DNA from 4 places in the Isoptericola sp. NPDC057391 genome. Region 3 is predicted to be linked to each of the others. Evidence: predicted binding sites of a transcription regulator. Region 3 holds the regulator's gene; each other region holds the start of a gene.

Region 1 (4,551 bases), on a different contig from region 3:
TTCAGGATCAGCTGCGTGCCGCCCTGCAGGTCGAGCGCCAGCCCCGGTGCCCAGCTCGCGCCGTCCGGGTTGGAGTCGGACTTGGCGTCCCAGAAGACGCCGGCGCCGAGGGCGAGGAACGGCAGGACGATCGTCAGGATCGTGAAGACCACGAGGGTGCGTACCGGACGCGACCGCTTCGTGCGTGAGTTCGCCAACTTCTGTCTCTTCCCGTCTGCGCGCCGCCGCGGGGCCGGCGCGTGATGGCGCCGGCCGGGATCCCCCCGACCGGCGCGTCGTCAGGCCGACGGGCGCGACCGCCCGCCGTCCCATGTCGCTGGTGCTGTCACTTCGGTGCTGTCACTTCGTGGTGCCGGCCTCGCCCTCGTCACGACGCTGCTGCTCCCGGTACTCCCGCTGCGCGGTGTCCAGGCTCGACAGGTCGTCGGGGACGTCGATGTGACCGTCGCCGGAGGTGATCGTACCGGTCGCGGTGGAGTCGGTTGTGACGTCGGTCTCGTCGGCCGCCTCGGCGGGCGCGGCGGGCTCCTCGACCGGCGTGTCGACGCGCTTGGCGATGGCCGCGCGCAGCCAGCGGGTCTGCGCGCCGCCGGGGGCCGTCTCGATGGTGACGGTGTCGGTCGCCTCGTCGATCTCCACGACCGTGCCGAAGAGGCCCGAACCGGTCATGACCTCCTGGCCCGGCGCGAGCTGCGACCGGAACTCGGCCTGCTGCTTCTGCTGCTTGCGCGTCCGCTGGCTCATGAAGAACATGAGGCCGGCGAGGACCACGAAGAGGATGATGAGTTCCACGGAGCGTCCTTGTCTGTCGCTGCCCGACGGTCGTGACCGACCGGGCGTCGGGGGCGCAGGGTCCTGCGCACACGGGCCCCAACGAGCACGGCACCCGTCGAGTTCCGGCCCCGGGCCGTCGGCGGCCGGGGGCGTCCCCAGTCTACTGGGGCGCCCCGCCGTCACCGCCGCCGGCGCCGGACCCGTCGAACAGCGTCCCCCCGAGCGGGGCGCCCCACGCCCCGGGCGGCGGCTCGAGCCCGAGGTGCTCCCAGGCGGCCTGCGTCGCGACGCGCCCGCGCGGCGTGCGGCCCAGGAGCCCCTCGCGCACGAGGTAGGGCTCGGCCACCGTCTCCACGGTGTCGGGCTCCTCCCCGACGGTCATCGCGAGGGTGCCCAGCCCCACGGGGCCGCCGCCGAACCGGCGGCAGACGGCGTCGAGGACGGCGCGGTCCAGGCGGTCCAGCCCGATGGGGTCGACCTCGTAGACCTCCAGCGCCGCCCGGGCGGCCCGCAGGTCGAGGCTGCCGTCCCCGCGCACCTGCGCCCAGTCGCGCACGCGGCGCAGCAGGCGGTTCGCGATGCGGGGCGTGCCGCGCGACCGCCCGGCGATCTCGTGCGCGGCCGCGTGCTGGATGGCGACGCCCAGCAGCCCGGCGGACCGGGTGATGACCCGCTCCAGCTCGTGGGCGTCGTAGAAGTCGAGGTGGCCGGTGAACCCGAACCGGTCGCGCAGCGGCGCGGGCAGCAGGCCCGACCGCGTCGTCGCGCCGACGACGGTGAACGGCGGCAGCGCCAGCGGGATCGCACTCGCGCCCGCCCCCTTGCCGACGACGACGTCGACGCGGAAGTCCTCCATCGCGACGTAGAGCAGCTCCTCGGCGGGGCGCGCCAGGCGGTGGATCTCGTCGATGAAGAGCACCTCGCCCTCCTCGAGCGAGGACAGCACCGCCGCGAGATCGCCCGCGTGCTGGATCGCCGGGCCGCTCGTGACCCGCAGCGACGTGCCCAGCTCTGCCGCGATGATCATCGCCAGCGTCGTCTTGCCGAGCCCGGGCGGCCCCGACAGGAGCACGTGGTCGGGCGACGCGTCCCGTGCCAGCGCGGCCTGGAGCACCAGGGAGAGCTGGTCGCGCACCACGCGCTGCCCGACGAACTCGTCCAGCTTCTTGGGGCGCAGCGCCGCCTCGGCCGCGCGCTCGACGTCGTCGGCCGAGGAGGTGACGAGCCGCTCCCCGCCGTACTCCGGCTCCAGCGGCTCAGCCACGCCGTCCGCCCAGGGAGCGCAGGGCCGCGCGCAGCGTGGCCGCGACATCGATAGGGCCGTTGACGTGCCCGTCGTCGCCGGCGTCCGCGAGGACGCGGTCGACGGTGTCCTGGGCGACCTTGGCCGCCCAGCCCAGGCCGACCAGCGCCTCGACCACCTGGTCGCGCGCCGGGTCTCCCGCCGCGACCGGGGGTGCGTCCGGCACGGCCGCGCCGCCGGCGTCGGGGGACGGCGCGCCCAGCTTGCCGGACAGCTCGAGCACGAGGCGCTGGGCGCTCTTGGGCCCGACGCCGGGGATGCGGCGCAGCGCCGCGAGGTCCTCGGACGCGACGGCGCGACGCAGCGCGTCGGGGGTCAGCACGGCGAGCATGGCGAGCGCGATGCGCGGGCCGACGCCCGAGACCGACTGCGCGGTCTCGAACACCTCGCGCTCGTCCGCCTCGGCGAACCCGAACACCGTCATCGAGTCCTCGCGGACGACGAGCGTGGTGTGCAGCTGCGCCCGCTCCCCGACCCGCAGGCCCGCCAGCGTGCCCGGGGTGGCGTGCACGAGGTACCCGACCCCGCCGACGTCGAGCACGGCCCGCTCCAGCGTCACGTGCGTGACCGTGCCGGTCAGGGAGGCGATCACCCGTGGTCCTTCCGTCGAACCCTCGAACACCCGTACGAGGCGTCACTGTAACAACCGGCGCCGACGCCGGGGCGGCGACACACGCCGCCGGGGACCGGCCGGTGCACGCTCAGCGGCGGGCGCGGGAGGGCGCGCCACGGTGCGAGCTCGTCCGCGCGGTGCGCTCGGCCGCGGCCCAGGCGCGCTGGGCCGGGGTGAGCTCGTTCCGCTCGCCGCCCTGGAGCGCGCCCGACGGCCGCCACAGGTGGGTGACGGCGAGGGCGAGCGCGTCGGCGGCGTCGGCAGGACGCGGCAGCTCGGCCAGCCCGAGGATGCGCGCGATCATGCGCTGCACCTGCTCCTTGTCGGCGCGACCGGACCCTGTGACGGCGGCCTTGACCTCGCTCGGCGTGTGCATCGCGACCGGGACCCCGCGCCGGGCGGCCGCGACCATCGCGAGGCCCGCGACCTGGGCGGTGCCCATCACGGTGCCGCGGTTGTTCTGGGCGAAGACGCGCTCCACGGCGACGACGTCGGGCACCGTGCGCTCGAGCCACTCCTCGAGCCCTTCGGCGACGCGCAGCAGCCGGAGGTCGACGCTCAGCTCGGGCTCGCTGCGCACGACCCCGACGTCGACCATGCGGGCCTTGCGACCCGGCAACGAGTCGACGACGCCGACACCGCACCGGGTCAGCCCCGGGTCCACCCCCAGCACGCGCACGTCGTCACCCTCTCACGCACCCGGCCGAGGTAGTCCGAGATTCGCCGAGGTAGTCCAGATCCCCGCGAGGCAGTTCGACAGACCACGAGGTAGTTCAGCAGGTCGCGAGGTAGTCCGAGGCTGGCGCAGAGAACTACCTCGCGCTCGCCTCGACTACCTCGCGGTGATCTGAACTACCTCGCGGAAAGGGACGGTCGGAGAGATCAGTCCTCGTCGAGGGCGGCCATGACCTCGTCGGAGGCGTCGAAGTTCGCGTAGACGTTCTGCACGTCGTCGCTGTCCTCGAGCGCGTCGATGAGACGCATGATCTTGCGCGCGCCCTCGACGTCGACCTCGACCTCCATGGACGGGTGCCAGATGGAGTCGGCCGAGTCGTACTCGATGCCGGCCTCCTGGATGGCGGTGCGCACGGCGACCAGGTCGGTGGCCTCCGAGAGGACCTCGATGACGTCGCCCTCGTCGCTGACCTCCTCGGCGCCCGCGTCGAGCGCGGCCAGCATGACGTCGTCCTCGGTGACGCCCTCGGCCTTCGGCACCACGACGAGGCCCTTGCGCGAGAACAGGTAGGACACCGAGCCCGGGTCGGCCAGGTTGCCGCCGTTGCGCGAGAACGCGAGGCGCACCTCGGAGGCGGCGCGGTTCTTGTTGTCCGTGAGGCACTCGACGAGGACGGCGATGCCGTTCGCGCCGTAGCCCTCGTACATGATCGTCTGGTAGTCGACGGCGTCGGCGCCCTCGCCGGAGCCGCGCTTGACGGCGCGGTCGATGTTGTCGTTCGGGACCGACGACTTCTTCGCCTTCTGGATGGCGTCGAACAGCGTCGGGTTACCGGCCGGGTCCCCGCCGCCCGTGCGCGCGGCGACCTCGATGTTCTTGATCAGCTTCGCGAAAAGCTTGCCGCGCTTGGCGTCGATCGCCGCCTTCTTGTGCTTGGTCGTGGCCCACTTGGAGTGACCTGACATGCGCTCCCTAACTCCTTCGCGATGCTTGGACGAGCCGGACGAACAACCCGTGCACACGCGCGTCCCCCGTGATCTCCGGGTGGAACGCGGTGGCGAGCAGCCGTCCCTGACGTGCTGCGACGATCTTACCGGCGGCGGGCCCCACCGCGGAGCCGTCCGCCCAGCGGTCCGGGATGCGGGCGAGCACCTCGACGTCCGGGCCCGCCTCCTCGACCCACGG
Region 2 (4,551 bases), on a different contig from region 3:
CGGTAAGTTACGCCTGACACTGGGGCCGCGCAAGGCCCCGCACGAGATCGCGCACCGCGCGTGGCTATACTCGCGGCGTCGAGGCGGACTCGCGCCGCCTTGCGCTCGAAAAAGGGGCGCACGGCAGCCCGGTCGCCGGCAGTCTCCACTGCTCAGCCAGCACGTCGGACCCGGCGTCGGGACCGCACGGGACACATACGGACGCACGCCACATCCGTCACTGTTCCCCTGGAGGCCCCCGTGCCCACCGTGTCCGCCCACGTCGCCCGCACCCTCGCCCAGCACATCGACCACGTGTTCGGCGTCATGGGCAACGGCAACGCCTGGTTCCTCGACGACGTCGAGCGCACCACCCCCGCCCGGTTCACCGCCGTCCGCCACGAGGCCGGCGGCGTCGTGGCCGCCGACGCCTACTTCCGCGCGTCCGGCCGCATCGCCGCCGCGACCGTCACCTACGGCGCGGGCTTCACCAACACCCTCACCGCGCTGGCCGAGGCCGCGCAGGCCCGCGTGCCGCTCGTGCTGCTCGCGGGCGACGAGCCGACGTCGGGCCCGCGCCCCTGGGACGTGGACCAGATCGCGCTCGCCGCCGCCGTCGGCGCACGCACCTATACCGTCGGGCGCGCGGACGCCGCCGCGACCACCGTGATCGCGATCGAGCACTCCCTCACCTACCGCGTGCCCGTCGTGCTGGCGATCCCCTACGACGTCGCCGCGCTCGAGGCCGGCCCGGTCCCCGAGGCCCCCGAGCCCGCCCTCCCCGGCCCGCTCGCGCCCGCCGGGCCGTTCGACGCCGCCGCGATCACCGAACTCGCGCGCGCCCTTGCCCAGGCCGAGCGGCCGCTGCTGCTCGCGGGCCGCGGCGCCTGGCTGGCCGGCGCGGGCGAGGCGCTGGGCGAGCTCGCCGCCGCGACCGGCGCCCTGACGGCGACGACGGCGCTCGGCCGCGGCGTCTTCCCCGACGGCCGGTACGACCTCGGCGTCGCCGGCGGGTTCGGCGCGGACGGTGCGATGGCGCTGGTGCGCGAGGCGGACGTCGCCGTCGTCGTGGGCGCGTCGCTCAACCAGTTCACGATGCGGTTCGGCGAGCTCTTCTCCCCCGGCACCCGCGTGGTCCAGGTGGACGTCGCCCAGGCCGCGACGCACCGCCACGTCGGCTCGTTCGTCCGCGGCGACGCCACGCTCGTGACCCGCGCGCTGCTCGACGAGCTGCGCGCCCTCGGCGCCGCGCCGTCGGGCTGGCGCGACTCCGTGGGCGTCGCCGCCGCCCGCACCTACGACACCGGCCCCGCGGACGGCCTCGCCGCCGACGGGCGTCTCGACCCCCGCGGCGTCGCGAGCCGCATCGGCGCGCTGCTGCCCGCCGACCGGGTGGTCGTGTCCGACGGCGGCCACTTCATCGGTTGGGCCAACATGTACTGGCCCGTGGCCTCGCCCGACCGGATGATGATGGTCGGCACCGCCTACCAGTCCATCGGCCTCGGCTTCCCCAGCGTCGCCGGCGCGGCCGCCGCCCAGCCCGACGCCACCGTGGTCCTCACGACCGGCGACGGCGGCGGGCTCATGGCCCTGGCCGACCTCGAGACGGCGGTGCGCACCGCCGGCGGCCGCGGCGTCGCCGTCGTGTGGAACGACGCCGTCTACGGCGCCGAGGTGCACGTCTACGGGCGCCAGGGCCTCGCCGAGGAGCCCATGCGCATCCCCGAGACCGACTTCGCCGCCCTCGCCGCCGCCGTCGGCGCCGAGGGCGTCGTCGTGCGATCCCTGGACGACCTCGACCGCCTCGGGTCGTGGGCCGCCGAGCCCGTCGACCAGCGCCGGTTCCTCATGCTCGACTGCCGGGTGTCGCCCACGGTCGTCGCCCCGTACCAGGAGGAGATCCTGCGGGTGAACCGGACCCGCTGAAAGGACGTGCCCGGCGCCACCGCCGTCGCTAGCGTGCGGCCATGGCGACGATGCGGATCGAGCTGCGCGCCGCGGACCGGGCCGAGGCCCGGCGGATCGTGCACGCCTACGGCGACGGCGGCCGGCACCGGCCCAGCGACGACGCCGTGCTGGCCGAGGTCGAGCGGCACGGGCGCACGGCAGCGGGCCTCCCCGAGTGCGTGGGGATGACGAACGGCCAGCCGGTGTACCTCAAGTCCGACGTCGAGGTGTATCCCGAGGTCTGACCGCCGGGACGCCGGCCGCGAGCCGGCCACAGAGTCCTCCACAGGGTTTCCCCCAGATCGAACGTCTGTTCGACTCTTTGTCGGTGGCGGCTGGTTGGCTTGGTCCATGACGACGCGCCAGGGCACCGCCGCCTCGCGGCTGGATGCTGCGTTGGATGCTGCCGGGGATGCGCAGGTCGCGGTGAACGTGGCGGCGGGGCGTCGTACGGTCGCGCTGGCTGAGGCGCTCGCGGCGGTGACGGCGGCCCCGGAGGCGATGCTCGACGTCGCGGTGGAGCGTGTCGGGCCGGCGACGGCTGATCGCCGCGGTTCGGTGGCGCACCGGGCGTTGGTGGCGGAGGTGGCGTGCGCGCTCGGGGTGAGCGAGCACGTCGCGCAGGGGTGGCTCGCGGACGCGGACGTCCTGGCCACGCAGGCGACCGCCACGTTGGACGCCCTGTGCGCGGGGGTGATCTCGTACCAGCACGCGACCAAGCTGGCTGACGCGGTCGCGGACCTGCCCGGCTCGGTCGCGGCGCAGGTCGAACAGGCGGTGCTGGGCCGGGCATCCGGCCTGACGGCGGCGCGGTTCGGTGTCCTGGCCCGCGCGGCCCGGGACCGGCTGCACCCCGTGCCGGCGGAGGTCCGGCGTGAGGCCGCGCAGCTGCGGGCGGACGTGTGGGTCGACGACGGCGCCAACGGGATGTCCTGGCTGACCGCGCACTTGCCTACCCCGGTCGCGCGTGCGGTGCACGACCGCCTGACCCGCACCGCCACGAGAGCAAAGGCGTCCGGGGATCCGCGCGGGATCGGGCAGCTGCGCGCCGCCGCCGCCCTGACCGCGCTCCTGCTCGACGACGCCAGCCCTCCGCACGCCACGACCGCCGCGCCCGGCCGGGCACCCGATCCTCAGGCGATGCCAGGCAGCACCCCGCCCGACGCGCTCCCACCCGATCCGCTGCCGGACCCGCTGGCCACGCTGGCACGCAACATCCGGCCGGTGGTGCACGTGACCGTCCCGGTCACCACGCTCACCGGTCACGGTGAGAGTTCCGGGCTGCTGGACGGCAGCATCCCGATCGACGCGGAGACAGCCCGCCACCTGGTCGCGCGCGCCCCGACGCTGCGGCGCGTGCTGACCGACCCTGTCACCGGGGCGTTGCTCACCGTGGACCGGCGCAGCTACGTCGTGCCCGCGGACCTGCGCGCGTTCCTGACCCAGCGCGACCTGACCTGCCGGTTCCCCGGCTGCCGCGTGCCCGCACGCCGCTGCGACGTCGACCACACCACGGCCTGGGCCGAGGGCGGGGCCACCGACGGGGGCAACCTGGCCCACCTGTGCCGCAAGCACCACACCCTGAAGCACGAGTCGCGCTGGCAGGTCGAACAGCTCGACCACGGCGTCCTCGCCTGGACCTCGCCCCGCGGCCGCACCTACCTCACCAGCCCCGGCACCGCCGACCACGCCATGGACCGCCTCGACGAGTGGGCCACCGAGGCCACGCGTGTCCGCGAGCCGCGGCCTGAACCTCTCACCGGCGCACCGCCCCGCGAGCACGACCGGGGCGCGGCGTCGTCGGCCCCAGCCATGAGCGACGACGGCGACCCTCCGTTCTGAGCCGACGAGCGTCGTTGCGAGGAAGCTCCGCTCCTCCTAGCGTCAAGAGTGGAACACCGAAAGCTCTCGCCCAGCGGGGGCCGTCGCGCGTCGCCAGACCGCTCCGTCGTCAGGCCCCCGGAACGCCGCCACCAGCGGCGGCACCCACCCCGGGCCGACCGGACAGGAGGGGCGTGATGATGAACACCGCCGTCGTCGACGCGCGGATCGAGAGAATCCTCGACGCCGCGGGCCGCGCTCCCAGCGTCCACAACACCCAGCCGTGGCATGTGGACGTCCGGGGCAACCGCCTCCGGGTCCGGGCCGACCCGTCGCGACAGCTGCACCACGCCGACCCGCACGGCCGGGAGATGTACCTCAGCTGCGGCGCCTTCCTCTTCAACGCGGTGACGGCCGCGCGACGCGAGTCCCTGACGGCCCGCACGTCGTCCTGCCCGACCCGGAGGACCAGCGCCTCGTCGCCGAGCTCGAGCTGTCCGCCGGGGCGAGCCCGACGACTGACGAGCTCGGCCTGTCGGTGGCGATCCAGCGCCGCGCGACGTCCCGCGTGCCGTTCGACGACCGGCCTGTCGCTCCCGACGTCCTGCGGGCGATCCGCGCGGCCGCCCGCACCGAGGGCGGCGAGCTGCGGTTCGTCCACCCGTCCGACCCCGCACGGGCGGAGGTCCTCGAGCTCGTCCGGCGCGCCGAGCGGCAGGCAGGCGCAGATGCCGGGCTGCGCGCCGAGGAGGCGGCCTGGACAGCCGCCGACGGCGCCCGGCGGGACGGCATCCCGTACGAGCT
Region 3 (4,551 bases):
CCGCCCTTCGCGCTTCCGTCGGTCGCTCAGCCCGACTTGCGACGGAACATCTTCTGCACCGGGCCGGACGTCTCGGAGCCGTGCACCTGGCCGGTGTTGCCGTCCTTCCCGGCGGTCGGGTGGCTGGCGGCGTTCTTCTTCTCCAGCGCCTCCCGGAAGCGCGCCTTCGTGTCCTCGCTGGGCTTCGCCCTGGAGTCGTCCGTCGTCATCGCGGTCACCTCGTCGGTCGGGGTGGGTGTGCTCACGCGGCGCGCGGCACCTGGTGCCGTCCAGCATGCCCCGGGCGGCTACCCGGCGCCAGGGCATTTCGCCCGGACCGGGCGGCGTCGGGGCGTCAGGCCGTCGTGCCCTGTCCGGCGGTCGCGCGCTCGTCGCGCTCCGCCCGCAGCGACGTGATCGCCGACTCGAAGTCCTCGAGGGACTCGAACGACTGGTAGACGCTCGCGAAGCGCAGGTAGGCGACCTCGTCCAGCTCGCGCAGCGGTCCGAGGATCGCCAGCCCGACCTCGTTGGCCTCGATCTCGGGCCTGCCCGACGCCCGCAGGGTCTCCTCGACCTTCTGCGCGAGGACCGCGAGGTCGTCGGAGCTCACGGGCCGGCCCTGGCACGCCTTGCGCACGCCCGCCACGACCTTGTCGCGGCTGAACGGCTCGGTCACGCCGGAGCGCTTGGCCACCGAGAGGCTCGCCGTCTCGATGGTGGTGAACCGGCGCTGACACGCAGGGCACTGCCGCCGGCGACGGATGGACGCGCCGTCGTCGGAGGTGCGCGAGTCGACGACTCGTGAGTCCGCGTGGCGGCAGAACGGGCAGTGCATCGCTGGTCTCCTGCGCTCGGCTCCGGACCGGCGCCCGGCTGCCCGACAAGGTAAGCGGCGGGCGACCGTCCGCGCAAGCAGGATCCCGGCGGCGCGTGCCGTCAGTCCAGCGGGAGCACCACCACCTGTCCGGTCTGGAGCTCCGCCGACGTCAGCCCGTTGAGGTCGCGGAGGTCGGCCACGACGTCGCGCAGGTCCTCGCCCGTGTCGCGCACCTGCTGCGCGTACTGCCAGAGCGTGTCGCCGGGCGCCACCGTCTGCAGCCGGACCTCGACCCCCGCGCCCGGCGACTCGGCCACGGCGCGCTGGCCGACCAGCCCCGCGCCGACGAGCACCAGGAGCACGAGAGCCGCCACCACCACCCGGCCCCTGCGGGTGAGCCGGAGCCCACCGAGCCCGAGGAACCCGGGAGCGTCGCTGGTGCTGCGCGCGTTCTGCATCGTCCTGCCTCCGTCCACGTGGCGCCGTTCCGTCGAACACCCGTTCGTCGAACACCTGTACGTCGAACTGCTGTACTAGGTGTACCACGTCGGGGCGACACGGTCGAGACCGGATCGAACAGATGTTTGATGTCGGGCCGAAACTGGCTTAGAGTGGCCGACAGCGCGATGGCAGGTTTGTCGGATTTCATCGGCCCGCCCACGGGCCGCGCCCTGCAGGACGGAGAACGCGATGACCAGCGGACGGGACCAGGCCCCGGCGTCCACGACGACGGCGACGTCATGGGCTGCCCAGGACGAGACCTCCGAGAACCCGGCCGCGCCGACGGTGGCGGCAGGGTCCTCCACGACCGCGCTGGCGTCGGTGAGCGAGCTCTCGCCGACGTCCGACCGCCTCACGCCGCGACAGCGGCGCGTGCTCGAGACCATCCGCACCTCCGTCGAGGCGCGCGGGTACCCGCCGACCATGCGGGAGATCGGCGAGGCCGTCGGGCTGGCGAGCCCTTCCTCGGTCAAGCACCAGCTCACCACCCTCGAGCGCAAGGGCTACCTGCGCCGCGACCCCAACCGGCCGCGTGCGATCGAGGTCGTCGACCCCGAGGCGCCCGCCACCGACACGGCGGCCGACGGCGACGCCGCGCCCGGGTACGTGGCGGGGTCGCTCGCCGCGTCCGACGCGCAGCCGGCCCAGGCTCCGTCGTACGTCCCGCTGGTCGGCCGGATCGCCGCCGGCGGCCCCATCCTCGCCGAGCAGGTCGTCGAGGACGTCTTCCCCCTCCCGCGCCAGGTCGTGGGCGACCGGGACCTGTTCCTGCTCAAGGTCGCGGGCGACTCGATGGTCGACGCCGCCATCTGCGACGGCGACTGGGTGGTCGTGCGCAGCCAGCCCGTCGCCGAGAACGGCGAGGTCGTCGCCGCGATGATCGACGGCGAGGCGACGGTGAAGACGTTCAAGCAGGCCGACGGGCACATCTGGCTGCTGCCGCAGAACGCCGCCTACTCCCCCATCCCGGGCGACGAGGCGCAGGTGCTCGGCCGGGTCGTCGCGGTGCTGCGGAGCCTCTGAGCAGAGGCGTCGGGGGCAGAGTCGTCGGAAGCGGGGACGTCAGAGTCCGAGGCGGCGCTGCACCGCGCGCATGCTCTCGGCCGACGCCCGGAGCCCGGCGACCTCGTCGTTCGACAACGGGGTGTCGATCGTCTCCGCCACGCCGCGTCGGCCGACGAGCGACGGCACCGACAGGCACACGTCGCTGATCCCGTAGAAGTCGTCGAGGCGGGAGGACACGTTCATCACGCGGTGCTCGTCGTTGAGGACGGCCTCGATGATCCGCGTCGCCGCCAGGCCGACGGCGTAGTTGGTCGCCCCCTTGCCGGCGATGACGCGGTAGGCGGACTCGACGACGTCGGTGGCGATGCGCCGCCGGGCCGGCTCGTCGAGGGGCGGGCGCCCGCGGAAGGGGCGCCAGTCCAGGAGGGGCACGCCGGCGATCGTGGCCGAGCTCCACAGCACGATCTCCGAGTCGCCGTGCTCGCCCGCGATGTTCGCGTGGACGTTCCCGACCGCCACCCCGCAGTGGCGGGCCAGCGCGTCGCGCAGCCGGGACGAGTCGAGCACGGTCCCGCTGCCGAACACCCGGCCCCGCGGCAGGCCGCTGATCTCCTGTGCGGCGTACGTGACGACGTCGACCGGGTTGGTGACCATGAGGAACACCGCGTCCGGGGCGACCTCGAGCAGGCCCGGCAGGATGGACCGCGTGAGGCCGACCGTCGCCTCGGCCAGGTCGAGGCGGCTCTGCCCGGGCTTCTGCTTGGCCCCCGCCGTCACCGCGACGATATCGGCGCCACGGCAGACCTCCACGTCGTCCGAGCCGTCGATCTCGGCCTGCGGGATGAACATGCCCCCGTGGCGCAGGTCGAGCACCTCGGCCTCGACCTTCGCGCGGTTGACGTCCAGGAGGGCGACGGACCGGGCCGCGCCCCGGGCCAGCGCCGCGTACGCGAGGGTGGAACCCACCGCGCCCGCTCCGACGATCGCGAGCTTGGTCGTCCTGCGTGTCTCGTCCACGGCCCCACGCTAGGTGTCGAGGCGCCGCAGCGCAGCGCGGACGAGCTCGCCGTCCGTGGTCGGCCAGAAGTCGGGCATGGACCGGGTGAGGAACGACCCGTAGCGGGCGGTCGCCAGGCGGGGGTCGAGGACGGCCACGACCCCGCGGTCGTCACCCGTGCGCACCAGCCGGCCGGCGCCCTGCGCGAGGAGCAGCGCGGCGTGCGTGGCCGAGACCTGCATGAACCCGTTGCCGCCCGCCTGCTCCACCGACCGGGCCCGCGCCGCCTTCACCGGGTCGTCCGGGCGCGGGAACGGGATCCGGTCCACGAGCACCAGCTGGCAGCTCGGCCCCGGCACGTCGACGCCCTGCCACAGGGAGAGCGTGCCGAACAGGCAGGTCGCCGGGTCGTCGGCGAACGCCTGCACGAGGGTCGGGAGCTGGTCGTCGCCCTGGCACAGCACGGGCACGTCCAGTCGCTCGCGCATCGCTTCCGCCGCGGCCTGCGCCGCCCGGCGGGAGGAGAACAGCCCGAGCGTCCGGCCCCCGGCGGCCTCGATCAGCCCGGCGATCTCGTCCAGCTGGGCGTCGGTCGTCGGCTCCCGTCCGGGCGCGGGCAGGTGCCGTGCGACGTACAGGATCCCCTGGCGCGGGTAGTCGAACGGGCTGCCGACGTCGAGCCCCGCCCAGTCCGCGGTCTCGTGGGACCCTCCCGAGCCGGTAAGGCCGAGCGACCGCGCCACCGGGTCGAACGTGCCGCCGAGCGTGAGCGTCGCCGAGGTGAAGACGCCCGTCGCCTCGCCCAGCAGGTGCGTCCGGATCAGCCCGGCCACCGCCAGCGGAGCGGCGTGCAGGCGGGTGACGCCGTCGCCCGCCCACGGCGCGTTCTCCGGCGGGCGTGAGCACCACAGCACGTCCGCCGTCGTGTCCTCGGCCGCCATCCGCTCCGCGACCTCGAAGAGCTGCAGGACGGCGGACTGCGCCATCTTCATGCCGGCGTCCGGCGCCTCCTGCCCCTTGCCCGGCCCCTGGGGCTTGAGCCGGGTGAGAAGCTCGCGGGCGGCGTCGCGCACGGCGCCCACCGCGGTGCGCAGGTCGTCGGGGAGGCCGAGCGGGAACCGCTCCGCGGGCGCCGTGGCGAGCAGGCTGCCCAGTCGCTGCGACGCGGCGTCGAGCGCCTCGGTCTCGGTGCCGCCGTGCCGCCGCGCGAGTCGCGCGGCGTGCTCCACCACCGTGAGGGAGAGATCCA
Region 4 (4,551 bases), on a different contig from region 3:
TCGTCGCCGCGCTGCGCCGCGTGGCCGAGCGGCAGCCGCTGGACGTGTCCGTGCGCACCGCCGGCGACGTCCGGCCCCTGCCCGTCCCCGTCGAGACGGCGCTGCTGCGCGTCGCCCAGTCGGCCCTCGCCAACGTCGTGCAGCACTCGGGCGCCGCCCGGGCCCGGCTCACGCTCACCTACGAGCGGGACACCGTCACCCTCGACGTCGTCGACGACGGGCGGGGGTTCGACCCCGCGGCCGCCGCGGCCGCCGCGGGGGTGTCCGGGCGCGGCTTCGGGCTGCCCTCGGTCCGGTCGCGCGCGCACGAGCTGGGTGGCACCGTCGCGCTCGAGACCTCGCCCGGGGCGGGCACCGCCCTGGCGGTCACGCTGCCGGTGGAGGAGCCATGATCGACGTCGTGCTCGCCGACGACCACCCCGTGGTGCGCGCCGGGCTGCGGGCCGTGGTGGACGGTCAGCCCGACATGCGCGTCGTGCACGAGGCCGGCACCGCCGAGGGCCTCCTCGCCTGGCTCGACGACGGCGGCCGAGCCGACGTCGTCCTGCTCGACCTGCGGTTCGGCGACGCCGGCCGGGGGCGGCCGCGGCTCGGGGGCGCCGAGGCGACCGGCACGGTGGTGCACCGGCACGCGACGCCGGTGCTCGTCGTGACCACCTACGGCACCGACGCCGACATCCTCGCCGCCGTCGAGGCCGGGGCCACCGGCTACCTACTCAAGGACGCGCCCACCGAGGAGCTGGCCCGTGCCATCCGGTCCGCCGCGGCCGGCGAGGTCACCCTCGGCGCCGACGTGCAGCGTCGGCTCCTCGGCCGCATGCGCTCGCCGGGCGAGAACCTCAGCGCCCGCGAGCTCGAGGTGCTGCGCCTCGTCACCGCCGGCCGGTCCAACGACGCCATCGCGCGCGAGCTCTTCGTGTCCGTCGCCACCGTCAAGTCCCACCTGGCGCACATCAACGCCAAGCTGGGCACCCAGTCGCGCACCGAGGCTGCCGCCGTCGCCCGCGAGCGCGGGATGCTCTGACCTCCTGACGGGCTCGGGAGCTCGACCGCCTCGTCGGCGACGGGTGCGCGCCGTGCGGTTCAGACGCGCCGTGCGGTTCAGAAAGGCGGGTCTTCTGGGTCGGGCGCCGTGTCCACAGGGTCTGGTGGGACGAGCTCCCGACCGGTGAGGTCGACCGGGTCGGCGACGGGGTCGCGGGACACCCGGCCGGTGGGCGACGTCCAGACGAGCGTGCCGTCGGGCTCCTGCCGCGCCTGCCACCGCGTCTCGTGCTTCAGCACGTGATGGCGCCGGCACACGTGGGCCAGGTTGTCCGCCGTCGTGCGTCCGCCGTCGGCCCACGCGACGGTGTGGTCGACGTCGCAGCGGGGCGCCGGGCGGGTGCAGCCGGGGAAGCGGCAGGTGCCGTCGCGGGCCTCGAGGTAGGTGCGCAGCGCCGCGGGCACGGTGTACGTGCCGGGGTCGGTGGACAGCAGCTCGCCGGACAGCGGGTCCACCAGCAGCCGGCGCAGCGACGGCGCCCCGGCCGTGAGGAACGCCGCGACTCCGGGGTCGATCGCGCCGTGGCCGGTCAGCTCGGCCGCGTCGTCGGAACGTCCGAGCAGCGCCATCACCGGCACGGTGATCTGCACGCGCGGGACGATGCGGCGGGCATGGTCGGCGAGGTCCGGGACCAGGCCTGCCGCCGACTCGCCCGCGCCGGGCCCCGCTTCGCCGGGGTCGGAGGCGCCGGGGACGGAGCGTGCCGCGGAGCCGGAACCGGCGGCGGGGCGGACGTCGGAGGAGGGCTCGACGCCGGCGAGCAGGAGAGCGGCGCACGCGTCGGCCCGGAGCTGGGACAGCGTGCGCGCGTCCCCCGCCTCGCGGGCGGTGCGGGCGGCGGTGGTCAGCCGGTCGAGCGCGGCGTGGGCGGTGGTCGCGGGCAGGTGGGCGCTGAGCCAGGCCATGCCGTCGGCGGCGGGGTCGACGAACACCGCCCGTCGCCGCGCGGCCCTGTCGTGCCGGAGGGTGAAGGGTTCCGGGTGGGCACGGTCGCGGGCGCGGCGGAGGAAGGACCGGAACTGGGCCGGCGTCGCCGTCGCGGCCCGGGGGAGCGTCTCGGCCTGCACCGCGGCCCTGGCCTGGGCGTCCGGGAGGTCGGCGAGCACGTCGGCCATCGCCGTCGCGAGGCGGGCCCCGATCCGGCCGTGGCAGAGCTCGGCGAGCGTGGCGGAGCCCGACGAGGTCAAGGTCCGTGCCGTCTCGAGGAGGTGGTCGGCCTGCCTTTCCGACACGTGCACCGTGGTCGCGACGTCTGCGACGAACGCGCGCCGGGCCAGCTCGTGCTGCCGGGAGGTGCCGGCGTTCAGCACCCGCAGCTGCTCGCCCGCCAGCAGGTCGGGCTCGCACCGTATGGCTGCGCGTCGGGCCCGCTCGAGGGCCAGGAGCTTCTCACCCTCCAGTGCGTTGATGCGGGACTGGAGCCGCTCCAGGTCGTCGAGCGCGGCCGAGACGTCGTGCACCGTCGTCGGGCCGACGGGGGAGAGCGCGTCGTCCCACGGCGTGGTGACGACCGGCAGGTCGTCGTCGAGCGCGACCTCGAGCGTCGCAGCGGCCATGGCCGTGTCACCTCCTCACCGTCGAGGGCTGCCGAGCGGGTGCTCGAACACGTGTTCGATCCTAGCGCCTGCGCGCGCCCACCACCAGGGCCGATGCGCGCCTGTGGACAACCCGTCGACGGTCGGAAACGCGTTGCCGTGGGCCCGTGCGTCGGGCAGAGTCCCGCCATGACGATCCGCTACCCACGCCCCCTCCGGCCAGGCGACACGATCGGCGTCACCGCGCCGTCGGCGGGCGTCGAGCCGCCGCTCCAGCGGCGGCTGCTCCACGCGGCCGACGTGGTGCGGGCGAAGGGCTACGACGTGCGGCTGGGCGAGACCCCGACAGGCGCGGGCGTGGTCAGCGGCCCCGCCGACCTGCGCGCGGCCGAGCTCACGGCGATGCTCACGGACCCGGCGGTGCGCGCGGTCGTGCCGCCGTGGGGCGGGGAGCTGGCGACCGACCTGCTGGGCCGCCTCGACTGGGACGCGCTGGCCGCCGACCCGACGTGGCTGGTCGGCTACTCGGACACGTCCACCCTGCTGCTGCCGCTCACGCTGCGCACCGGCCTCGCGACGCTGCACGGGCAGAACCTCATGGACACCCCCTACGACGTGCCCGACGGTCTGCTCGGCTGGTGGGAGGTCGCCTCGGCGGCGCAGCAGGGCCAGGAGCTGACCCAGCGCTCGCCGCGGCGCCACCGCTCGTCCGGCTGGGACGACTGGGAGCGGCACCCCGAGGCCAGCACCTGGAGCCTGGACGCGGAGGGCCCCTGGCTGCGGCTCGACGGCGAGCACGCGGAGGCGCCCGTCGACATCCAGGGCCGCCTGATCGGCGGGTGCCTGGAGACGGTCTCGCTCCTCGCGGGCACGCCGTACGGCGACGTGTGCCGGTTCGCCGCCGAGCACGCGCCCGAGGGCCTGGTCGTCTACCTCGACGTCCTGGAGTGGGACGCCTTCGAGGTCGGTCGGGCCCTGTGGGCGCTGCGCCACGCGGGCTGGTTCGACGCCGCGCGGGCGGTGCTGGTGAGCCGCACGCACGCCCCGGACTCCGACGGGCTCCGCCAGCACGACGCCGTCCGCGACGCGCTCGGCGACCTCGGGATCCCGCTCCTCGCGGACGTCGAGTGCGGGCACGTGCCGCCGTACCTCGCCCTGGTGAACGGTGCGCTCGCGCGCGTGCAGCACGGACCCGACGAGTCGGTGATCAGCCAGCGTCTCGTGCCCTGACCGAAGATCAGGTGGTGGGCCCGACGACGAGGAGGGCACGGATGGGCGGGGACGAGCACGGCGGCACGGAGGCGCGCGGGTTCGCCGCGCTGCTGCGCGACTGGGGTGCGGCGATCGTGGCCAACGACGCGGCGGCGATCGACGGGTTCGTCGACCCGGGCTGGACCCTCGTCGGCGCGGACGGCGGGGTGCAGGAGCGTGCCGGCTTCCTCGACCTCGTGGCCTCGGGGGAGCTGGTGCACACCGAGCTGTCGGCCGAGCTGGTGTCGGTGCGCGTGCACGGCGACGTCGCCGTCGCGCTGGCCCGCGGGGTCTCGGCGGGCACCTGGCGGGGGACGCCGTTCCGCGACGAGGAATGGTCGGTGGACACGTTCGTGCGGCGCGGCGCAGCCTGGCGCTGCGTCCACACCGCCGTGGTGCCGGCGTCCGCATGAGCCGTCAGGCGCGGAACGCCCGGCCCATCACGTCGCGCGCGGGCCCGGTGCGGTCGAGGAACCCGACGTCGCCGGCGAGCAGCTCCTGCGCCGCGGTGACCAGCCCCGACAGGGCGTTCCACGCGAACGTGCCGCCGACGGAGATGCGCGCGACGCCGGCCTCGGCCAGCTCGGCGGGCGTGGGCCCGCCCGCGACGAGCAGGGCGTTGACGGGCCGGTCGACCTCGCGGCAGACCGTCGCCAGCGCGGCGGCGTCGCGCAGCCCCGGCGCGTACAGCACGTCGGCGCCGGCCTCCTGGTAGGCCTG

What was found. The regulator LexA, encoded in region 3, represses DNA repair genes until DNA is damaged. The targets are predictions, from matches to a motif close to TCGAACANNTGTTCGA.
Region 1: a site for LexA is predicted at 2,692-2,707, ahead of ruvA (Holliday junction branch migration protein RuvA). Genes of this name have one in related genera too.
Region 2: a site for LexA is predicted at 2,229-2,244, ahead of ACFUVW_RS00820 (DUF222 domain-containing protein). Genes of this name have one in related genera too.
Region 4: a site for LexA is predicted at 2,645-2,660, ahead of ACFUVW_RS03740 (DUF222 domain-containing protein). Genes of this name have one in related genera too.

The regions. Positions count from the first base shown of each region.
Region 1 is NZ_JBHVBO010000021.1:32,021-36,571, forward strand. Features, by position in the region: gene secD (protein translocase subunit SecD) at 1-152, opposite strand, end outside; gene yajC (preprotein translocase subunit YajC) at 340-792, opposite strand; gene ruvB (Holliday junction branch migration DNA helicase RuvB) at 935-2,086, opposite strand; gene ruvA (Holliday junction branch migration protein RuvA) at 2,031-2,669, opposite strand; gene ruvC (crossover junction endodeoxyribonuclease RuvC) at 2,779-3,369, opposite strand; gene ACFUVW_RS05230 (YebC/PmpR family DNA-binding transcriptional regulator) at 3,573-4,331, opposite strand; gene pdxT (pyridoxal 5'-phosphate synthase glutaminase subunit PdxT) at 4,339-4,551, opposite strand, start outside.
Region 2 is NZ_JBHVBO010000003.1:23,573-28,123, reverse strand. Features, by position in the region: gene ACFUVW_RS00830 (thiamine pyrophosphate-binding protein) at 241-1,905, shown strand; gene ACFUVW_RS00825 (hypothetical protein) at 1,947-2,171, shown strand; gene ACFUVW_RS00820 (DUF222 domain-containing protein) at 2,278-3,768, shown strand; gene ACFUVW_RS00815 (nitroreductase family protein) at 4,286-4,551, shown strand, end outside.
Region 3 is NZ_JBHVBO010000106.1:11-4,561, forward strand. Features, by position in the region: gene ACFUVW_RS13570 (DUF5302 domain-containing protein) at 27-245, opposite strand; gene nrdR (transcriptional regulator NrdR) at 335-817, opposite strand; gene ACFUVW_RS13580 (LysM peptidoglycan-binding domain-containing protein) at 919-1,257, opposite strand; gene lexA (transcriptional repressor LexA) at 1,490-2,323, shown strand; gene ACFUVW_RS13590 (L-lactate dehydrogenase) at 2,363-3,322, opposite strand; gene ACFUVW_RS13595 (ATP-dependent DNA helicase) at 3,332-4,551, opposite strand, start outside.
Region 4 is NZ_JBHVBO010000014.1:14,193-18,743, reverse strand. Features, by position in the region: gene ACFUVW_RS03750 (sensor histidine kinase) at 1-392, shown strand, start outside; gene ACFUVW_RS03745 (LuxR C-terminal-related transcriptional regulator) at 389-1,024, shown strand; gene ACFUVW_RS03740 (DUF222 domain-containing protein) at 1,102-2,601, opposite strand; gene ACFUVW_RS03735 (S66 peptidase family protein) at 2,770-3,810, shown strand; gene ACFUVW_RS03730 (nuclear transport factor 2 family protein) at 3,852-4,244, shown strand; gene ACFUVW_RS03725 (isocitrate lyase/phosphoenolpyruvate mutase family protein) at 4,249-4,551, opposite strand, start outside.